Regions from separate parts of the Cellulomonas electrica genome, predicted to be linked through region 2. Evidence: predicted binding sites of a transcription regulator. Region 2 holds the regulator's gene; the other holds the start of a gene.
The links. The regulator LexA, encoded in region 2, represses DNA repair genes until DNA is damaged. The targets are predictions, from matches to a motif close to TCGAACANNTGTTCGA.

Region 1: imuA' (DnaE2-dependent mutagenesis accessory factor ImuA') is a predicted target of LexA. The motif match lies at 3,350-3,365, and genes of this name have one in related genera.

The regions. Positions count from the first base shown of each region.
Region 1 is NZ_AP026442.1:1,602,487-1,608,125, reverse strand. It holds gene dnaE (DNA polymerase III subunit alpha) at 1-768, opposite strand, end outside; gene QMF98_RS07440 (DNA polymerase Y family protein) at 761-2,500, opposite strand; gene imuA' (DnaE2-dependent mutagenesis accessory factor ImuA') at 2,497-3,300, opposite strand; gene QMF98_RS07430 (YbhB/YbcL family Raf kinase inhibitor-like protein) at 3,490-4,032, shown strand; gene QMF98_RS07425 (YbaK/EbsC family protein) at 4,055-4,621, shown strand; gene QMF98_RS07420 (TrmH family RNA methyltransferase) at 4,691-5,530, opposite strand; gene QMF98_RS07415 (MFS transporter) at 5,543-5,639, opposite strand, start outside.
Region 2 is NZ_AP026442.1:2,241,055-2,246,693, forward strand. It holds gene nrdR (transcriptional regulator NrdR) at 1-101, opposite strand, end outside; gene QMF98_RS10350 (LysM peptidoglycan-binding domain-containing protein) at 229-672, opposite strand; gene lexA (transcriptional repressor LexA) at 960-1,706, shown strand; gene QMF98_RS10360 (L-lactate dehydrogenase) at 1,776-2,780, opposite strand; gene QMF98_RS10365 (ATP-dependent DNA helicase) at 2,867-4,951, opposite strand; gene hflX (GTPase HflX) at 5,039-5,639, opposite strand, start outside.

The sequences.
Region 1 (5,639 bases), 640 kb from region 2:
CCGCACCGCGGCCAGCGCGGCGGCGAGGTCGCCGTCGCGCGGTGCGGCGTAGTGCACCCCGCCGGTGGCGACCAGCGGCAGGCCGACGTCGGCCGCGAGCGCGGCCAGGGCGTCGGCCCGGTCGTCGTCGTACGCGTCGTGGGCCGCGGTGACCTCGACAGCGACGTTGTCACGTCCGAACAGCGCCACCAGCCGGTCGAGCTCGGCACGGGCTGCCGCCGGTCCCCCCGGCGCCACCCCGGTCACCCCGGACGGGTCTCCTCCGGACAGGGCCCGCCGTACCGCACCCTTGCGGCAGCCGGTGAGCACCAGCCACTGCCCGTCCGCCACGGCCGCCAGCTCCTCGAGCCGGTGGTCGGCGGCACCCTTGAGCCCGGTGCGCAGGTGCGCCTCGGCGATCGCCCGGGACAGCGCCCGGTAGCCGTCCGGTCCCCGGGCGAGCACCAGCAGATGGGTGGATCGCGGGTCCGGCACACCGGTCGGCGGGTCGAGGACCGGTCGACCGGGGGTGGCACGGGTGCGCTCGCGCGGGTGGCGGCGACCGTCCGGTGCCGGCAGGTGCAGCTCGGCGCCGAACACGGTCGGCAGCCCGACGGCCCGGGCCGCCTGGGAGAACCGCACCACGCCGTACAGGCCGTCGTGGTCGGTGAGCGCCAGCGCGGTCAGCCCGAGCCGGGCCGCCTCGGCGGCCAGCTCCTCCGGCTGGCTGGCGCCGTCCAGGAAGCTGAACGCCGAGTGGGCGTGCAGCTCGGCGTACCGCTCAGTCATACGTCGCCTCGCACACCCAGCCGTCCCCCGCACCGGCGAGGAGCAGCGCCCGACCGTCGTCGAGCGTCACCTGCAGGTGGACGCGCACCTGCGCAGGACGGTCCGGGTGCTGCCACCATCGCTCGGTGAGCATCCACGGCCCCGCCCAGCCGACCACCGTCCCGGCGCCGTCGGTCGGCCAGTGCACCCGGGCGGGTGGCCCGCTCATCCGGGCCCGCTCGTCCACCCGCACCTCCAGACCGGCAGGGTCGGCGAGCCGCACGGGCACCGGCTCCGCCGGCACGCTGGCCGGAGCCGGCTCGGGCAACCTGCCCGGCCACGGCAGGTCCGCCGCCCGGTGTGGGACGGTGTGCTCGCCCCAGGGCTGCAGGTAGACCTGCTCCCGCACGTCCCGGCCGCCCTGCAGCACTCCCGTGAGCACCCCGCTGCCGCCCACCAGGGACTGCGCCCTGTCCAGCGCCCGGTGCGCGCGCAGGTCGCCGCCGGACGGACCACCCCACAGCCGCCCCTGCTCGGCGCCGGCGGCGGCGACGTCCAGCGCGGTGAGGGTCAGCCGGACCAGGCCCACGGGTCGGTCGTCGTCCGTCCCCGGCAGGTCCGGTGCCGGTTCGTCGTCGCGCCGCCGGTCCGACCACGACCGCCCGTGCACCTGGCGGCCGGGCTCCGCGAGGCCGTCGGGCACCGTGCCCGCCCGGCCGCGGTACCGGTCCCGGGCGTGGTCACGTGCCGTGGCGACCGCGGTGGCGGTCAGCCAGCCGTCCAGCTGCCAGCGCACCCGGTCGGTGATGCGCGCCGACGTCAGCCCGCCCCATCCGCCGAGATCGGTGCGCCAGGTCCGCACCAGGTCAACACCCTCGTCGGTACGTGCGGCGATCTGCAGCCGTCCGCAGCTGACGCCACGCCTGACCAGGTCCTCGTGCAGCTGCTCCGCCAGCCGTCGGCCGGCGAACGCCGCCGCGTCCACCCGGTGCAGCGGGGGGTCCAGCTCGGCGCTGACCTCGAGGTCCGGCTCGGGCCGGTGCCGCACCGGCGGTCGCTCGTCCGAGCCTCGTGCCAGCAGGTGCGCCCAGCTGCCGAGCCGGCCGAACCGCGCGTGCACCGCCGCCGCGGGCAGCGCCGCCAGCTCACCGAGCGTGCGCAGCCCCAACCGGTGCAGCAGGTCCACCAGCTCGCCGACCGCGGTCGCCTGCTCGTCGGTGACGGCGGCGTGCACCAGCTCACCCACCCCGTGCGCCGCGAGGAACACCGGCGAGGCACCGGGCTCCACCACGGCCCCGGTGCGGGCGGCGAGCACGGCGGCGAGCAGCCCGTCGGCGGTGCCGACGCCGCACTCGTACCCGGTGCCGGCCGCCACGGCGTCGACCAGCCGTGCCGCCAGCACGTCCTCCGAGCCGTGGTAGCGGCTGGCCCCACCGGCCGGCAGCAGCAGCAGTCCCGGTCGAGCCACCTCGACGCCGGCGACCACCGTCTGCGCCGCTGCGGCCACGGGCTCGAACAGCCGCACGTCACGCGCGTCGTCCGCGGGCAGCAGCACCAGCTCGGGGCAGCATCCCTGCGCCTGGCGGCGGCGCATGCCCCGCCGCACACCCTCCGCACGTGCCAGCGCGGACACGGCGGTCACCGCCCGCCCGTCGTGCACGGCGACGGGCACGTGCCCGGGCACCTGCGCGACCGCGGCAGCTGCCACCACCGGCCAGTCCGGCACCCACACGACCGTCGTCCGGGTGCTCATCCGACCAGCCTCAGGTCGGTCCGCTCCTCGGTGCCGGCACCCGCAGGAACCACGGCCGGGCTGCGCACCGGCACCGGCCCGTCCGGATCGGGCGCGCCCAGCGGCAGCACCACGTCCAGCGAGCGCGGCACCGCGGCCCCACCACGTCCGGAGCGCTGCACCCGCAGCCGGTGCGTGCGCAGACGACCCTCGCCGGCCCCGACACCCGTCCAGCCGAGCTCGCGCACGGAGAGCACGGTGCTCGCGCCCGGCCAGGCACAGGTGGGCAGCAGCACGGTGCCGCGCTCCCGGGCGCGAGCCGACAGCTGCCGGCGCTCGGTGTCGGTGAGCACCGCCGCCGCTCCTACGACCACCACGTCGATCCCGTCGAGCAGCGCCGCCACCACCGTCGCCGCCTGTGCTCCCGGGTCCGGCACCATCGCAAGACGCGCGAGGTCCACCCCCGCCTGCGCGGCAGCGAGCAGCCCCAGGTCCGGCCGTCCCACCGCAGCCGCCCACGCCCCGTGCCGGCAGGCGTGCGCCAGCATCGTCAGCACCAGGGAGGTCGACCCCGTCACCACCGTGGTGTCGCCGCGGCGCAGGCCGCCGGGGAGCACCGGCGCCAGCTCCGCAGGAACGTCCATCGGAGGCCGTTCGGTGGTGAGCAGCGAGGCCGTCGGCTGCACGGGACGGCCCTCGTCGTCGGCCGCGACCCCGCCACCGATGCCGAGCACGCTGCGCGCACCAGTGCGCAGCTCCGCCCTCGCCAGCGCGGCGCGGGCCCGAGCCGCCCGCTCCTCGCGATCCTGGGCGACTGGCATGTCAGAATTCCTCCTCCCGACCGCGTGCAGCGTGCAGCCGGTCATGCGTTCGAACGTGTGTTCGAACAGCACCAGTACACGCCGTCCCGACCTGGGTGTCAATCCGCCTGCTCAGCCCCTGTGGACACCCCCGACGCCCCGACGCCGCGCCACCGCGCGGACCGTCCACCGACCGGCCACCATGGGACCGTGGCACTCTCCCTGAACCGGCCCGTCGCGCCCGATCCCTACGCCCTCCTCCCGCAGGTCCCGGCGTTCACGCTGCGCTCGGACGACGTCACCGACGGCGCCCGACTGCCCGACGCCGCGACCAACACCCCTCGTGGCGACAACGTCTCGCCGCAGCTGAGCTGGTCCGGCTTCCCACCCGAGACCGCCGCCTTCGCCGTGAGCTGCTTCGACCCCGACGCCCCGGGCGTCGCCGGCTGGTGGCACTGGACCGTGCTCGGCGTGCCGGCCGACGTCACGTCTCTCGACCGCGGCGCGGGCCGTCCTGACGGCCACGGCCTCCCCTCCGGCGCGATCCAGCTGCGTGGTGACGACGGCGTCCCCGGGTACGTCGGCGCCGCCCCACCGCCCGGTGACCAGGTGCACCGCTACTACTTCGTCGTGCACGCGCTGGACACCGCCGACCTCGGCCTCGCGGCCGACACCCCACCCGGTGCCGCCAGCTGCGCGCTCGTGTTCCACACGATCGCCCGTGCCGTCCTGGTCGGCACCTACCAGCGCTGAACCGGGCGGCTACCCTCCCGCCATGGTCACCGTCTCGCTCACCTGGCTGCGCGCCCTGGACCGACCCGACCTGCTCGCGCCCTCGACGGCCGCGGCCCTCACGTCCTGGGCGTCGACGCGTCCCGAGGTCGCGGACGAGGTCCGGGTCGCCGAGATCGACCCCGACCTGGCGGACACCGCCGCCATGACCGAGGCGTACGGCCTGCCGCTCTCCGCGTCGGTGAACTGCGTGCTCGTGGCCGGACGGCGCGCGGGCGACGAGCGCATCGCGGCGGCAGCCGTGCGCGCCACCACCCGTGCCGACGTGAACAACGCCGTGAAGCGGCTGCTCGACGTGCGCAAGGCCTCGTTCCTCCCGATGGACCGGGCGGTGGCGGACTCCGGGATGGAGTACGGCGGCATCACACCCCTCGGCCTGCCGCCCGAGTACCGCGTGCTCGTCGACGCGTCCGTGCAGCAGGCGCACCCCGACAGCGGGGAGCCGGTGATCATCGGCAGCGGTCTGCGTCGCTCGAAGCTGTTGCTCCCGGGCGCGCTGCTGGCGTCCGCTCCCGGCGTCGAGGTGGTCGACGGGCTCGCCCTCGGCTGAGGCCCCACGGGCACCCCGGCACCTGCTCGCCCTAGCGGCCTGTGGGTCCGGACGGGCGGGCCGGGGCCGCTACGCCGGACGTCCGACGCGCGTCGCCCAGAACGCCACGGCCGCCGCGGCCGCGACGTTCAACGAGTCCACCCCGTCCGCCATCGGGATCCGCACCACGAGGTCGCACGCCGCGACGGTGCGCGCCTTGAGCCCGTCTCCCTCGGCACCGAGCACCATGGCGAGCCGGTCCGGTGGGTCCGCCACCAGCTCGTCGAGGCTGATCGCGGAGTCGTCCAGCGCCAGCGCCGCCGTGACGAAGCCGGCGGCCCGCAACGCGGCGACACCGTCCGGCCACGGGTCGACCCGCGTCCACGGCACCTGGAACACCGTCCCCATCGACACCCGCACCGACCGCCGGTACAGCGGGTCGGCGCACCGCGGGGTGACCAGCACCGCGTCGACCCCCAGCGCGGCGGCCGAGCGGAACGCCGCACCGACGTTGGTGTGGTCGACGATGTCCTCGAGCACCGCCACCCGGCGCGCACCCGCCACCACCTCGTCCACGGTGGGCAACGGCGGGCGGTGCATCGCGGCGAGCGCCCCCCGGTGCACGTGGAACCCGGTGATCGCCTCCAGCACGGGCTCGGCGGCGACGTACACCGGCACCGCGGCATCCGCAGCACCGGCGGCGCCCGCGAGCATCCGCTCGACCTCCGGCACCCACCGCGGCGCGGCCAGCACGGAGCGGGGTCGGTGCCCGGCGGCCAGCGCCCGGGCCAGCACCGTCGAGCTCTCCGCGATGTACAGGCCCTTGGCCGGCTCGTGCCGGGACCGCAGCGCGACGTCGGTCAAGGAGACGTAGTCGGCCAGCCGTGGATCGGCGGGGTCGTCGACGGTCAGCAGCTCCGGGTGCAGCACACCGTGATCCTGTCAGCCCTCGGCCCGGCGCAGCGCACGGCCGCCCAGCGCCGCGGCGGCCGCACCGGCGCAGGCCAGCAGCGGGACGATGACGAACGCCGTGTGCATG
Region 2 (5,639 bases):
CACTGCGGGCACTGACGTCGACGACGGATCGATGCACCGTCGTCAGACGTCCGCGAGTCCACGACGCGCGAGTCGGGGTTCCGGCAGAAGGGGCAGTGCACAGGGGTCCTCTCACCTGTGCCGCCACCCGGGGGCGGTCGGCGGCACCGTCGAACGACCCCTCCGACTCGTCGGGGTCGCAGGCGACGCTAAGCGACGCCTGCGGGCCGCGCAAGGAACGAAGGGCCGTCAGCCGGCGGCGGGAACCACCAGCTCCTCGCCCGCCACCAGGCCCGAGTCGCCCATCCCGTTCAGCTTCTGCAGCTCGACCACCACGTCCCGGACGTCCTGACCGGGACGCGCGACCGACGCGGCGATGCCCCACAACGTCTCGCCCGGCGTCACGACGTGCCGCTCGACCACCGGAGCGGAGGCGGGTCCGTCAGCCGCTGCCCTGCTCCCCAGGACGCCGACGCCGGCCACGAGCAGCAGCGAGAGCGCCGCCACCACGACGCGCCCCCGCCGGGTCAGCCGCAGCGGCCGCTCCTGAGCCGACCGCTCGTCCGCCGGCGCCGTCGCATCCGGCACCAGCCGGAGGTGCCGCTCCCGCGTCCCTGCGACACCGCGAGGCGCCGCCGCACCAGCCCGGACGGGAACGACCGCCGGACGTGCCGTGACCAGGATCGCGCTCATGCTGCCCACCTCCGTCGCGGGTGGCACCTCGCGGCGCCACCACCGGATCGAACATCCGTTCGTCGAACGTCTGTACGATGTCTACCAGACCCGACCGACATCCGTCGAGACACGCTCGAACAGGTGTTTGAGTCCGGGTGCCGCGGGCCATACGCTCGCTGCACGGCGACAGACCATCACCGACCACTGACACGACCCGCGCGGCGCTGGGACCAGGCGGGACGCGGACGGCGGGGTCGGTGGGCGCGACGGTCCGGCACGCCGCCGGCCACAGGGAGGACAGCGCGGTGACGGACAGCAGGCGGACGGACGAGGACGGGACCCTCGCCTCGGTGCACGCACTACCGGACGGCGCCCCCGACGACGAGGGGCTCACACCGCGTCAGCGGTTGGTGCTGGCGACGATCAAGCAGTCCGTCGAGGGCCGCGGCTACCCGCCGAGCATGCGGGAGATCGGCGAGGCGGTCGGCCTGACCAGCCCGTCGTCGGTCAAGCACCAGCTGACCGTGCTCGAGCGCAAGGGCTACCTGCGCCGGGACCCGAACCGGCCCCGCGCGATCGAGGTGGTCCAGCCCGACGACTCCCGTGCGGTGCGCATCGGGACGGCGGAATGGGCGGCCGGTCTCGACCCCGACCTGCCGGAGCTGGACCGCACCCCCGGGCCGGCATACGTGCCCGTCGTCGGACGGATCGCGGCCGGTGGCCCGATCCTCGCCGACCAGGTGGTGGAGGACGTCTTCCCGCTCCCCCGCCAGGTGGTCGGCGAGGGCGACCTCTTCCTGCTCCGGGTCCGGGGCGACTCGATGATCGACGCCGCCATCTGCGACGGCGACTGGGTGGTGGTACGGCGCCAGCCGGTGGCGGAGAACGGCGAGATCGTCGCGGCGATGATCGACGGCGAGGCGACGGTCAAGACGCTCAAGCGCACGGACGGTCACGTCTGGCTGATGCCGCAGAATCCCGCGTACGCACCGATCCCCGGCGACGACTCGACGGTGCTCGGTCGTGTGGTCAGCGTGCTGCGCAGCCTCTAGCGCGATCGGCGCACGCCAGGACGGCCCTGCGGGCCCGCCGGTCAGGACCGGCGAGCCCGCAGGCGTCGACTAGAACCCGAACTGCCGCGCGACCGACCGCACCGCGTCGGCGGACCGTCGCATGCCCGCGAGCTCGTCGCTGGACATCGGCACCGGCATCCGCTCGCCCACGCCGTCGGCCGCCACCACGGCCGGGACGGAGAGGCAGACGTCGCTGATGCCGTGGTAGCCCTCGAGCAGGGACGAGACCGGCAGGATGCGGTGCTCGTCCTTGAGGATCGCCTCGATGATGCGCGAGCCGGCGAGCCCGATGGCGTAGTTCGTCGCGCCCTTGCCCTCGATGATCTTGTAGGCGGACTCGACCACGTCGCGGGCGATCGCCTCCCGGACGCCGGCGGTCAGCGGACCACGGTCGCCGAAGCCGTTCCAGTCCAGCAGCGGCACCGCGCCGAGGCTCGCCGAGCTCCAGAGCGGGATCTCCGTGTCCCCGTGCTCCCCGGCGACGTAGGCGTGCACGTTCTGCACCGCAACCCCGGTGTGCTGGGCGATGAGGAAGCGCAGGCGCGAGGAGTCGAGCACGGTGCCGGAGCCGAACAGCTGCGACGGCGGCAGGCCGGAGATCTTCAGCGCCGCGTAGGTCACCACGTCGACAGGGTTGGTCACCATCACGTAGACGGCGTTCGGCGCCACGCGGACGATGCTGGGCAGCACCTTCTGCACCAGTGAGATGGTCGCCCCGGCCAGGTCGAGGCGGCTCTGGCCGGGCTTCTGCTTGGCGCCGGCCGTGAACATCACCACGTCGGCGTCGGCGAGGACCCCGATGTCGTCCGAGCCGACGACCTCCGCCATCGACATGAACTGGATCCCGTGCGACAGGTCCAGCGCCTCGGCCTCGACCTTCGCGCGGTTGATGTCGAACAGCGCCACGGTCCGCGCCGAACCCCTCATCAGCGCGGCGTAGGCCATGGTCGACCCCACGGCGCCCGCACCGACGATCGCCAGCTTCGAGGCCCTGCGGGGAGAGAAGACGGTCCCGTGCAGGCCACCCTCGTCGATGTCGTCGCTCTCGCTCACGGCTCCTCCTCGCGGTGCGCCGCGACCTGGCGGCGGCAGCAGGACGTTGGTCACGCCCTGACCGGATCACCCCGGTACTCGGAAGGCTAGTCGGCCGCCGCCAGCCGTTGCAGCGCGGAGAGAGCGACGTCACGCCGGGTCGTCGTCCAGAACGGCGGCATGCTCCTGGTCAGGAACGTGCCGTACCGAGCGGTCGCCAGACGAGGGTCCAGGACCGCCACCACACCCCGGTCGTCGACGGTCCGGATCAACCGGCCGGCACCCTGCGCCAAGAGGAGGCCGGCGTGCGTCGCGGACACCGCCATGAACCCGTTCCCCCCGGCCGCCGCGACGGCTTCCGTGCGAGCCGCCATGAGAGGGTCGTCCGGCCTCGGGAACGGGATGCGGTCGATGATCACCAGCCGGCAGGTGGCGCCCGGCACGTCGACGCCCTGCCACAGCGACAGGGTGCCGAACAGGCACGTCGACTCGTCGGCCGAGAACTGCGCGACCAACGTGGGCAGCTGGTCGTCGCCCTGCAGCAGCACCCGGACGTCGAGCCGCTGCCGCATCGCCTCGGCGGCCGCCTGTGCGGCCCGGCGGGACGAGAACAGGCCGAGCGTGCGACCGCCGGCGGCGCGCACCAACGCCTCGATCTCGTCCAGCTGAGCCGCTGTGGCGGGCTCCCGACCGGGTGGCGGCAGGTGCCGCGCCACGTAGCAGATCCCCTGCTTGCCGTAGTCGAACGGGCTCCCGACGTCGAGGCCCCGCCACGGCTGGGTGGCCTCGTCCCCGTTCGACGACCGCTCCGGGGGGACGCCGGTCTCGACGGCGGGCTGGGCCGTTGCCTCGGGCGGGCCGGTGAGGCCCATCGACCGGGCGACCGGCTCGAACGAGCCGCCGAGCGTCAGGGTCGCCGACGTCAGGACGGCCGAGCGACCGGCCAGCAGGTTGGTGCGGATGAGTCCGTGCACGGCGAGCGGGGCGACGAGCAGCCGCGCCAGGGTGCCGCCGCGACGATCCTCGGAACGGCTGCACCACAGCACCTGCCGGCGGGCGTCCTCCGGGTCGGCCGTCATCCGCTCGGCGACCTCGAAGAGGGACAGCATCGCGGTGCTGGCCATCTTCACGCCGCCGTCCGGGCCGCCGCCCGCCGCCGCGCGGCTCGGGTCCGGCTTCAGCGCGCTGAGCAGGGCGCGGGCGGCGTCCCGCACGGAGCCGACCACGTCACGCACGGCCGGTGGCAGGCCGTCGGCGAACCGTGTCTCCGGCAGCTCGACCAGCGTGGCGGCGAGCGCGCGGCCGGCGGCGTCCAGGTCGGTCGTCGGGACGCCGCCATGACGACGGGCCAGCCGGGCGGCGTGCTCCACGGTCGCCAACGACAGCTCGTCGGTCGCCTGCGCCGTCACCCTGTCCGTCAGCTCGTGCGCCTCGTCGACGATCAGCACCTGGTGCTCCGGCAGCACGTTCGGCGACCCCGACGCCGCGATCCCCAGCATCGCGTGGTTGGTCACCACGACGTCGGCCGCCCGTGCCGCGGCGCGGGCCCGCTCCGGGAAGCACTCGTCGACCATCGGGCACGTGGAGCCCAGGCACTCCAGCGACGTGACGGACACCTGCCGCCACGCCCGGTCGCTCACGCCGGGCACGAGGTCGTCCCGGTCCCCGCTGTCCGTCTCCTGCGCCCACTCCCGCAGCCGCACCACCTGCTCACCGAGGCTCTCGCGGCCGGCCTCGGCGTCGGGCGCCGGGTGGTCGGCCGCGCCGCGACGCTCGCCGAGATCGAACAGGACGGCGGTGTCGTCCTCCGGGTACCCCCCGGCCACCTTGTGCACGCACAGGTAGTTGTGCCAGCCCTTGAGCAGCGCCGTCGTCGGTCTGCGGGGCAGCCGGTCCGCCAGCGCGTCGGCCACCAGCGGCAGGTCCCGTGCGACCACCTGGCGCTGCAGCGCGAGCGTGGCTGTGGACACGACCACGCGCTCGTCGGCCAGCACCGCGTGACGGACGGCCGGGACGAGGTAGCCGAGCGACTTGCCCGTACCGGTCCCCGCCTGGACCAGCAGGTGCTCGCCACGGTCCACCGACTGGGCGACGGCCTCCGCCATCGCGTGCTGACCGTCCCGGCGAGCGCCGCCGAGAGCCGTCACCGCCAGGTCGAGCAGCTCCGCAACGGGGGGCTCGGGGGCTGGCACCGCGTCAGCGTAGTCGCGGCACGCGTCGACCCGTGCCGGTGCCGCGACGAGCGCGGGCGGGCCCGACCGCCGCGTGGGCGGGCTGCATCAGGCGCGACGGACCGCCACCGCGTTCAGCTCACCGGCGAGCGTCGCATCGACCCGGGCGCGCAGCCACGTGCCGTCCGGCGTGTGCTCCTCCGCATCGATGTCGCCGTGCTCGTGCACGCGGCTGACCAGGTCCCCGCGCGAGTACGGCACCACCACGTCGACCGGCACACCGGGGCGCGGCAGCTGGTCCGCGACCAGCTCCATCAGCTCGGCGATCCCCTCGCCGGTGTGCGCCGAGACCACCACGGAGTGCACCTCGCGGGAGCGGAGGCGGGCGATCGCCTCGGGGCTCGCGAGGTCCGCCTTGTTCAGCACGATGATCTCGGGCACGTCCATCGCCCCCGGGATGTCGGCGAACACGTGCCGCACCGCGGCGATCTGACCTTCGGGATCCGGGTGCGACGCGTCCACGACGTGCAGGATCAGGTCCGCGTCGGCCACCTCCTCGAGGGTCGACCGGAACGCCTCGACCAGCTGGTGCGGCAGCGACCGCACGAAGCCGACGGTGTCCGCCAGCGTGTAGACGCGCCCGTCCGCGGTCTCGGCCCGCCGCACGGTCGGGTCCAGCGTCGCGAACAACGCGTTCTCCACGAGGACG